4 regions of the Streptomyces cadmiisoli genome follow, and region 3 is predicted to be linked to each of the others. Evidence: riboswitches for the same ligand, from Rfam matches in the RefSeq annotation. Region 3 holds a riboswitch; each other region holds the start of a gene.
What was found. Region 3 has a riboswitch for cobalamin ahead of metE (5-methyltetrahydropteroyltriglutamate--homocysteine S-methyltransferase). Riboswitches for the same ligand answer to the same signal wherever they lie in the genome.
Positions count from the first base shown of each region.

Region 1 (2,191 bases), 730 kb from region 3:
TCCTGCAGACCTTCCCGGCCCTGGTCGGCGGCCTGTTCACCCGCTGGTTCCACCGCTGGGCGCTGCTGGCCGGCTGGGCGGTCGGCATGCTCTACGGCACGGTCGCCGCGTACGGCGTCGCCTCGCCGACGCAGAAGCACTTCGGCGGCTCGTCGGCCGAGATCCCCGGCATCGGCGAGATCGGCTACATCGGTCTGACGGCGTTCGTGCTGAACCTCGTCGTCACGGTGGTCATGACCTTCGTCCTGCGGGCCGCCAAGGCCCCCGAGGGCGTCGACGAGACCAGCCCCTCGGACTACACGGCCGACGCGGGCGACCCGGGCGTGCAGAAGGAGCTGCCGCCGGCCGTGGCCGGCGCCTCGCACTGAGCGACTCCCCGACGGGCCGCCGGACGAAATCCGGCGGCCCGTTGCCGTACCCCTCGGGCACACTCGCCCCCATGGACATCGTGATCCGCCCGGCGGCGCCCGAGGAGTACGAGACACTCGGCGAGATCACCGCCCGGGCCTACCTCCAGGACGGCCTGCTCGACTTCGGGGAGAGCGACGCCTACCTCGGCGAGCTGAAGGACGTGGCCAAGCGGGCCGCCGCCGCGCAGGTCCTGGTCGCGGTGGCGGACGGCGCTCTCGTGGGCGGTGTGACCTTCGTGCCGTCCGGCGGCCCGATGGCGGACATCGCGGGTCCGGCGGAGGCCGAGATCCGTATGCTCGCCGTCGACCGCGAGGCCCGCGGGCGCGGCGCCGGGGAGAGCCTGGTGCGCGCCTGCGTCGACCGCGCGCGGGCCACGGAGGGCTGCGTACGCGTCGTGCTGTCGACCCAGCGGAGCATGCGCTCCGCCCACCGGATCTACGAACGGATGGGCTTCGTCCGCACACCCGAGCGGGACTGGAACCCTCTGCCGCAGCTCGACGGCATCACTCTCCTCACCTATCGGCTGACGCTCTGAAACCGGCGCGACACAACATCTGGGGGCGTCACCCGAACCCGGCACAAGATGTATGCTCATGCTCGCTGTCGCCGCAGGGGAATCCGGTGCGAATCCGGAACTGTCCCGCAACGGTGTACTCGTACACGTATGCCCGCATGCGTTCATACGAGCGTCAGTCCGAGGACCTGCCGACAGCGCGCCCGACCGTCCGGTTCGGGTGCCATGACGTCCGGGCCTCGTGGAATGGGTCGGTGGACGCGACGCCGCGTGCGCTCGTGAGCTGCCCCCTGCCCTCCGCAAGGCCCCGTGCCGAGCGAGGGAGAGCCCCACGTGACCATCGCGCCAGCCGAACCGGCTTCAGCGACTGAGGCGGCCCAGGAGCCCGACGGACCCGGTGCCGCACTGCTGCGCACGCTGACCGAGCTGACCGCCGACCTCCCCGACGCCGACGCCGGCCGGGTCGCCGCCGCCGCGCTGCGCGGCCGGTCCGCGCGGGCCGACGAGACGGAGTTGCGCGAGCTGGCCACGGAGGCCGCCGCCGGCCTCATCTCGGAGGACCCCGCCTACTCGCGGCTGGCCGCCCGGCTGCTGACCGTCTCCGTCGCCGCCGAGGCCGCCTCGCAGGGCGTCACCTCCTTCACCGGGTCCGTCGCCGTGGGCCACCGGGAAGGGCTCATCGCCGACCGGACCGCGGAGTTCGTGGGCCTGCACGGCGAGCGTCTCGACACGCTGATCGACACCGCGGGCGACGACCGGTTCGGCTACTTCGGACTGCGCACGCTGCACAGCCGCTACCTGCTGCGCCACCCGATCACCCGGCGGGTGATCGAGACGCCGCAGCACTTCATGCTGCGGGTGGCGTGCGGGCTCGCCGAGGACGACTCCAGCCGGTCCGTCGACGAAGTCGCGGCGCTCTACGGGCTCATGAGCCGCCTCGACTACCTGCCCTCCTCCCCCACGCTGTTCAACTCCGGCACGCGGCACCCCCAGATGTCGTCCTGCTACCTGCTGGACTCCCCCCTGGACGAGCTGGACTCGATCTACGACCGCTACCACCAGGTCGCGCGTCTGTCCAAGCACGCCGGCGGCATCGGGCTGTCGTACTCCCGCATCCGCTCCCGCGGCTCGCTGATCCGCGGCACGAACGGCCACTCCAACGGCATCGTCCCGTTCCTGAAGACGCTCGACGCCTCCGTCGCCGCCGTGAACCAGGGCGGGCGGCGCAAGGGCGCGGCCGCGGTCTATCTGGAGACCTGGCACTCC
Region 1 covers NZ_CP030073.1:3,387,066-3,389,256, forward strand. The annotation lists gene mctP (monocarboxylate uptake permease MctP) at 1-368, shown strand, start outside; gene DN051_RS14245 (GNAT family N-acetyltransferase) at 440-946, shown strand; cobalamin riboswitch at 999-1,135, shown strand; gene DN051_RS14250 (ribonucleoside-diphosphate reductase subunit alpha) at 1,259-2,191, shown strand, end outside.
Region 1: linked by a shared signal. The riboswitch ahead of DN051_RS14250 (ribonucleoside-diphosphate reductase subunit alpha) and the one ahead of metE (5-methyltetrahydropteroyltriglutamate--homocysteine S-methyltransferase) in region 3 are both predicted to bind cobalamin.

Region 2 (2,191 bases), 650 kb from region 3:
GACGCGTATGTGAAGGGTGTGCTGGACGGGAAGCGGGCGACGGTGGCCCGGGCCATCACCCTCGTCGAGTCCACCCGGCCCCAGCACCGGGCGCTGGCCCAGGAGTTGCTGACCGAGCTGCTGCCGCACAGCGGCCGGGCCCGGCGGATCGGTGTCAGCGGTGTGCCGGGGGTGGGCAAGTCGACCTTCATCGACGCGTTCGGCACCCTGCTCACCTCGCTCGGCCACCGGGTCGCCGTCCTCGCCGTCGACCCCTCGTCGAGCCGTACGGGCGGCTCCATCCTGGGCGACAAGACCCGGATGGAGCGGCTGGCCGTGGACCCGGCGGCGTTCATCCGCCCCTCGCCCACCGCCGGCACGCTCGGCGGCGTCGCCAAGGCCACCCGCGAGTCGATCGTGGTGATGGAGGCGGCCGGGTACGACGTCGTGCTGGTGGAGACGGTCGGCGTCGGCCAGTCGGAGACCGCCGTCGCGAACATGGTCGACTCCTTCCTGCTGCTCACCCTGGCCCGCACCGGCGACCAGCTCCAGGGCATCAAGAAGGGCGTCCTGGAACTCGCCGACGTGATCGCCGTGAACAAGGCCGACGGGCCGCACGAGCGCGACGCGCGCGCCGCGGCCCGGGAGTTGTCCGGCGCCCTGCGCCTCATGCACGGCCGGGACGCCGCCTGGACCCCGCCCGTGCTGCACTGCAGCGCTCGTGAGTCGACCGGCCTGGACGCCGTGTGGGAACGGCTGGAGCAGCACCGCACGCTGCTGGAGTCCACGGGCCGGCTCGCCGCCAAGCGGCGCGACCAGCAGGTCGACTGGACCTGGTCGATGGTCCGCGACGAGCTGCTGGGCCGGCTGCACGCGGACCCGGCGGTGCGGGCGCTCGCGCCGGAACTCGAACAGCGGGTCAGGGACGGGGAGTTGACCGCGACCCTGGCGGCCGAACGCATTCTGGGGGCGTTCGGCGGGACCTGAGCGTCCCCCGTGGGACGGCGCGACGGCCGGGACGCGAGCGGGCGGGCACCGTCCGCACGCCGCCCGGGGCGCGCTTGTCCCGTCCCGGGATGAGCACTACTGTCACCACGCCTTGGTGCACGGGAAATCCGGTGTGAAACCGGTGCGGCCCTCGCCACTGTGATCGGGAAGTCCGGCTCCGGCCCTCAGGGGCAGCCACTGGGTCCTCGGACCCGGGAAGGCGGAGACCGGGCGGTGTCACCCGTCAGCCAGGAGACCGGCCAAGGCGCGTCGTACACCATCCACGAGGTGCTGGAGAGGGTCTGCTGAGCCATGCACATAGCCGAGGGTTTTCTTCCTCCGGCGCACGCGGTCGCCTGGAGCGTCGCGTCGGCGCCGTTCGTCGTCCACGGAGTCCGGTCACTCACCCGTGAGGTCAAGGAGCACCCCGAGAGCACACTGCTCCTCGGTGCCTCCGGGGCCTTCACGTTCGTCCTGTCCGCGCTGAAACTGCCGTCCGTGACCGGGAGCTGCTCGCATCCCACCGGCACCGGGCTGGGCGCGATCCTGTTCCGGCCGCCGGTCATGGCGGTGCTGGGCACCATCACCCTGCTGTTCCAGGCGCTGCTGCTCGCGCACGGCGGCCTGACCACGCTCGGCGCCAACGTCTTCTCGATGGCGATCGTCGGGCCGTGGGCCGGGTACGGGATGTACCGGCTGCTGCGGCGGTACGACGTGCCGCTGATGGTCGCGGTGTTCTTCGGAGCGTTCGTCGCCGACCTGTCCACGTACTGCGTCACCAGCGTGCAGCTGGCGCTCGCCTTCCCCGACCCGGGCAGCGGATTCCTGGGCGCACTCGGCAAGTTCGGCACCATCTTCGCCGTCACCCAGATCCCGCTCGCGGTCAGCGAGGGCCTGCTCACGGTGCTCGTGATGCGGCTGCTGGTGCAGTCGAGCAGCGGTGAGCTGACCCGGCTCGGCGTCCTGGTCACCCGGAAGGCCGGCACCGAGGCGGTGGCCCGGTGAACCGGAACACGAAGATCAACGCCCTGCTGCTGCTCGTGGTGGCCGCGCTCGCGGTGCTGCCGCTGGCCCTCGGCCTCGGCGACCACAAGGAGGAGCCGTTCACCGGCGCCGACGCCCAGGCGGAGACGGCGATCACCGAACTCGAACCGGACTACGAACCCTGGTTCACGCCCTTGTACGAACCGCCGTCCGGCGAGATCGAGTCGGCGCTGTTCGCCCT
Region 2 covers NZ_CP030073.1:3,309,820-3,312,010, forward strand. The annotation lists gene meaB (methylmalonyl Co-A mutase-associated GTPase MeaB) at 1-966, shown strand, start outside; cobalamin riboswitch at 1,063-1,245, shown strand; gene DN051_RS13870 (energy-coupling factor ABC transporter permease) at 1,279-1,971, shown strand; gene DN051_RS13875 (energy-coupling factor ABC transporter substrate-binding protein) at 1,968-2,191, shown strand, end outside.
Region 2: linked by a shared signal. The riboswitch ahead of DN051_RS13870 (energy-coupling factor ABC transporter permease) and the one ahead of metE (5-methyltetrahydropteroyltriglutamate--homocysteine S-methyltransferase) in region 3 are both predicted to bind cobalamin.

Region 3 (2,191 bases):
AGGGAGCAGGAGGCCGCGACATCGACCCGCTCCGCCAGTCCCAGCAGCGTCCCGAGCGTGGACAGGGACTTCTCCAGGTCGTTGCCCCAGATGTTGCGGCCGTCGACCACACCGGCCACCAGCCGCCTGCCCGGCAGTCCGCCGGCGGCGGCCAGGTCGCCCAGATTGGCGGCGGCGGCCGCCGTGAAGTCCAGGGCGAGCCCGTCGACGGGGGTCCCCGCGAGCACGGGCAGCGCGTCCCCCAGCCGGTCGAAGTACGAGGCGACCAGCAGTTTCGGCCGGTCGGTGAGGGCACCGAGGGCGCGGTAGGCGCGGTCCGCGGCGTTCAGTTCGGCCCGGGTGCGGTCCTGGACGAGCGCGGGTTCGTCGAGCTGCACCCATGCGGCGCCCGCCGCGCGCAGGTCGGCGAGGACCTCGGCGTACACGGGCAGCAGCCGGTCCAGGAGGGTGAGCGGGTCGAAGCCCGGGGCCACGCCGGGGGCGGCCTTGGCGAGGAGGAGGTAGGTGACCGGGCCGACCAGCACGGGGCGGGCGGTCAGGCCCAGGGCGAGGGCTTCCGTCAACTCCCCGACCTGCTTGGCCGGGTCGGCGGTGAACACCGTGTCCGGACCCAACTCCGGCACCAGGTAGTGGTAGTTGGTGTCGAACCACTTGGTCATCTCCAGCGGCGCCACGTCCTGGGTGCCGCGCGCCATGGCGAAGTAGCCGTCCAGGGCGTCCGCCTCGACGGCGGCCCGGTGGCGGGCGGGGACGGCGCCGACCATGACGGTGGTGTCCAGCACGTGGTCGTAGTAGGAGAAGTCACCGGTGGGCACTTCGTGGATGCCCGCCTCGGAGAGCTGCCGCCAGTTCCTGCGGCGCAGGTCGGCGGCGGTGGCGCGCAGGGTGCCGGCGGTGACGCGGCCCTTCCAGTAGCCCTCGATCGCCTTCTTCAGTTCCCGGTTCTGGCCCTGGCGGGGGTATCCGTACACGGTGGCCCGTGTCGCCGCGGCCGCGGACTCGGTGGTCACGGAGATCTCCTTCGCGAGATGAATCCCTGAGATCCCGGGGACGGGACGAGAGCGCGAAGGGGTGACGGACCCGGCGGAGCCGAAACGCGCGGCACGGCGCGTTCGTCCGCCTGGTGTGTACGCCGACCCGCCCTCGAGGTCACCGGGATGTCCGCGCGCGAGTGCTTCGCGCACGGGCAGTTGGCAGGTCTTCGGACTCGCGGGCCCGTCTCGTCGTACGACGTCGTACGAGACACCTAATGGCCGTCGCTTCCCAGGCCCTGTTCGTCGGGCCCAGTGCGTATGACGGCGGTCGTTCCCGCTCACCGCTGCGGGGCAGTCCCGGATTCCCACCGGGTTCCCTCTTGCGACGCATCCCGTCTGGCGGACGGGGCGAACCAGCTGCACGGGTCACCTTACGGCGCCGTCCGGGGGCATGCCCGTACCCGTTCGGCATTCGGATGGTGAGGTGGGCCACGCCGGACCATGTCCCGGTCCGTGCCGCGTCCTTGACGGCCGGGGCGGGCCCGGCGTCCGCGGCGGGGCGGGCGGCGGCCCGGGTCAGCTCTGCCGCGGGCTGATGTTCACCATCCAGGGGACGCCGAACCGGTCCGTGCACATACCGAACTCGTCGCCCCACATCTGCTTCTCCAGCGGGACGGACACCGAGGCGCCGGCGGACAGCTTCTCCCAGTGGCCGCGCAGCTCGGCGGCGTCGTCGCCGTTCAGGCAGACCGAGAAGTTGCTGCCCGGGATGTGCTCGGTGCCGGGCGGGTTGTCCGCGCCCATCAGGGTGAAGCCGCCCGGCGTCTCCAGCATGCCGTGCATGATCTTGCCGGAGTCGGAGGAGCCCGGTTGGCCGAAGTCGCCGTAGGTGTTCAGCGTCAGGGTGCCGCCGAAGACCTCCTGGTAGAACTCCAGCGCCTGCCGGGCGTCACCGTCGAAGCTGAGATAAGGGTTGAGACGCGAAGCCATGGAAACCTCCCGGACCGGCGGACCGTCATCTGCTGCGCACCGTAGCGCGGGCCACTGACAACGGCCCGTCGGGACGACCGCTCCGGCCGCTCGGGGTGCGGTGGCCGGGTATCGCCGGTGCAGGCAGCATGTGATCCGACCATACGTGGATGAATCGGTCATGCTGTCGTCGGCCGGGAAAGGACCCCATGCCATGAGCGCGGACGCGCAGGAGCAGAACCGACCGG
Region 3 covers NZ_CP030073.1:2,657,428-2,659,618, reverse strand. The annotation lists gene metE (5-methyltetrahydropteroyltriglutamate--homocysteine S-methyltransferase) at 1-1,010, opposite strand, end outside; cobalamin riboswitch at 1,176-1,407, opposite strand; gene DN051_RS11130 (VOC family protein) at 1,551-1,964, opposite strand; gene DN051_RS11125 (hypothetical protein) at 2,158-2,191, shown strand, end outside.

Region 4 (2,191 bases), 4.0 Mb from region 3:
AGGTCTCCCGGCGCGAGGTCGTCGACCACACCAACGTCAACGACACGGAGGACCAGGCCGACGTGGTGACCACGGCGATCGCCGCCGTCACCCCGCCCCCGCCGGTCGCGGCGGCCGACGACGCCGCGGCGACGATCCCCGCGCAGTCCACGGCCACGGACTCGGCGCCCTCCCGGGCGAGCGTCTGAGCCCCGGTACGAAGGAATCGGAAGCAGCATGAAGATCGACTGGGCGGCCCTCGGATCCGTCTTCGGCGTCAGCCTCGTGGCCACCGTGGCCCTCGTGGGCCTGTTCACCCTCGGCATCGCGGGTCTGTCGCACCGCGAGCGGGCGGCGGAGCGCGGTGAGTCGGCCGCGCTCGCGGTGACCGGCGCGTATGCGGCGTTCGCGGCGTGTGTGGCGGCGGTGACCTACGGGATCTACCTGATCGTGGCCTGACGGCCGGGCCGGGCGACCGGCCGGGCCCACCGACCGCACACGGCCCACCGACCGCACACGGTCCACCGACCGCGCATGGTCCACCGACCACACACGGCCCGCACACAGTTCACGGCCGAGGTCCCGCCTCGGCCGGCGCCCTGCCGGAACGTCCCCTCGGATCGTTCCGGCAGGGCGCCGACATGTCCGGCGCCGGATCGAACCGCGGCAACTCCGCACGCCCGGGCGCGTGTTGAAGGGGTGCCGCGAGAGGCGCCCGTGCCGGGCGGTGTGGAACGCGGCACACTGTCCCGTCGCAGGTCAACAGCAAGTTGACGGCCCTTCGGGCCCCATGGTGGACTTCCGGGGCCATGTACGGCGGCAAGAGAGGAAGCCGGTGCGAATCCGGCGCGGTCCCGCCACTGTGACCGGGGTAGTAACCCCCGGGAGCCAGGAACTCTCACCGCCGGTCTCGTCGAACCAGGGCGTGGACACCCTGAGTGAGGACATATCGCCATGCTCGGCTGCCGTTCGAGGTTGAGGTTCAGTACCGGGGTTCCGCCCGAGCCGACGGTCGGCTGAGCCGCGTGCGTGCCGATCGCGTCTTCGCGTACGGCGCCACCGCCGGTCTTCTGGGGGATCTGCTTCTCGGCGATCCACGCCGCGGCCATCCCGTCGCCCTGTTCGGGCGCGCCGCCGCCGCCGTGGAACGGCGGCTGTGGCGGGACCACCGCGGACGGGGGGCGGTGCACACCGCCGTGTGCGTCGGCGGTGCCGTGGCGCTCGGAGCCCTCGCCCGGCGGGCCGCGCGTCCCTCCGCCGTCGCTTCCGTCGCGCTGACCGGCGTCGCCACCTGGGCCGTCGTCGGGGGCACCTCGCTCGCCCGTGAGGCGCGCGCCGTCGGGCGTGCCCTGGAAGCGGGGGACGTCGAAGGCGCGCGGCGCCGGCTGCCGCATCTGTGCGGGCGCGATCCGCAGGCGCTGGACGCCGACGGGATCGCCCGCGCGGTCGTGGAGTCCGTCGCCGAGAACACCTCCGACGCCGTCGTCGGGGCGCTGGTGTGGGGTGCGGTGGCGGGAGTGCCCGGGCTGCTCGGCTTCCGCGCGGTGAACACCCTCGACGCCATGGTCGGGCACAGGTCGCCACGGCACCTGCGGTACGGGTGGGCTTCGGCCCGCCTCGACGACCTGGCCGGCTGGCCCGGCGCCCGGCTGACGGCCGGGCTCGCCACGGTGGCCGGTCCCGATCCGCGGGGCGCCGTACGGGCCTGGCGCGCGGACGCCGGCCGGCATCCCAGCCCGAACGCCGGGCCGGTGGAGGCCTCGTTCGCGGGTGCGCTCGGCGTCCGGCTCGGCGGAACGCTGTCCTACGCGGGCCGGGTCGAACACCGGCCGGTGCTCAACGGGACGGGGCGCGCCGTCCGGGTCACCGACGTCGAGCGGGCGGTACGGCTGTCCCGGCGCGTCGCACTGCTCGCGCTCGGCGCCTGTGCCGCCGGGCGACTGCTGACAAAGGGGCGTACGTCATGAGTGGTGGGGGTCTGCTGGTCGCCGGCACCACCTCCGACGCCGGCAAGAGCGTCGTCACCGCCGGGATCTGCCGCTGGCTGGTGCGCCGCGGCGTGAAGGTGGCGCCGTTCAAGGCGCAGAACATGTCGCTGAACTCGTTCGTCACCCGTGAGGGCGCCGAGATCGGGCGGGCGCAGGCCATGCAGGCGCAGGCCGCGCGCGTCGAGCCGTCGGCGCTGATGAATCCCGTACTGCTCAAGCCGGGC
Region 4 covers NZ_CP030073.1:6,683,173-6,685,363, reverse strand. The annotation lists gene DN051_RS29310 (inorganic phosphate transporter) at 1-188, shown strand, start outside; gene DN051_RS29305 (hypothetical protein) at 217-438, shown strand; cobalamin riboswitch at 757-896, shown strand; gene DN051_RS29300 (cobalamin biosynthesis protein) at 1,005-1,946, shown strand; gene DN051_RS29295 (cobyric acid synthase) at 1,943-2,191, shown strand, end outside.
Region 4: linked by a shared signal. The riboswitch ahead of DN051_RS29300 (cobalamin biosynthesis protein) and the one ahead of metE (5-methyltetrahydropteroyltriglutamate--homocysteine S-methyltransferase) in region 3 are both predicted to bind cobalamin.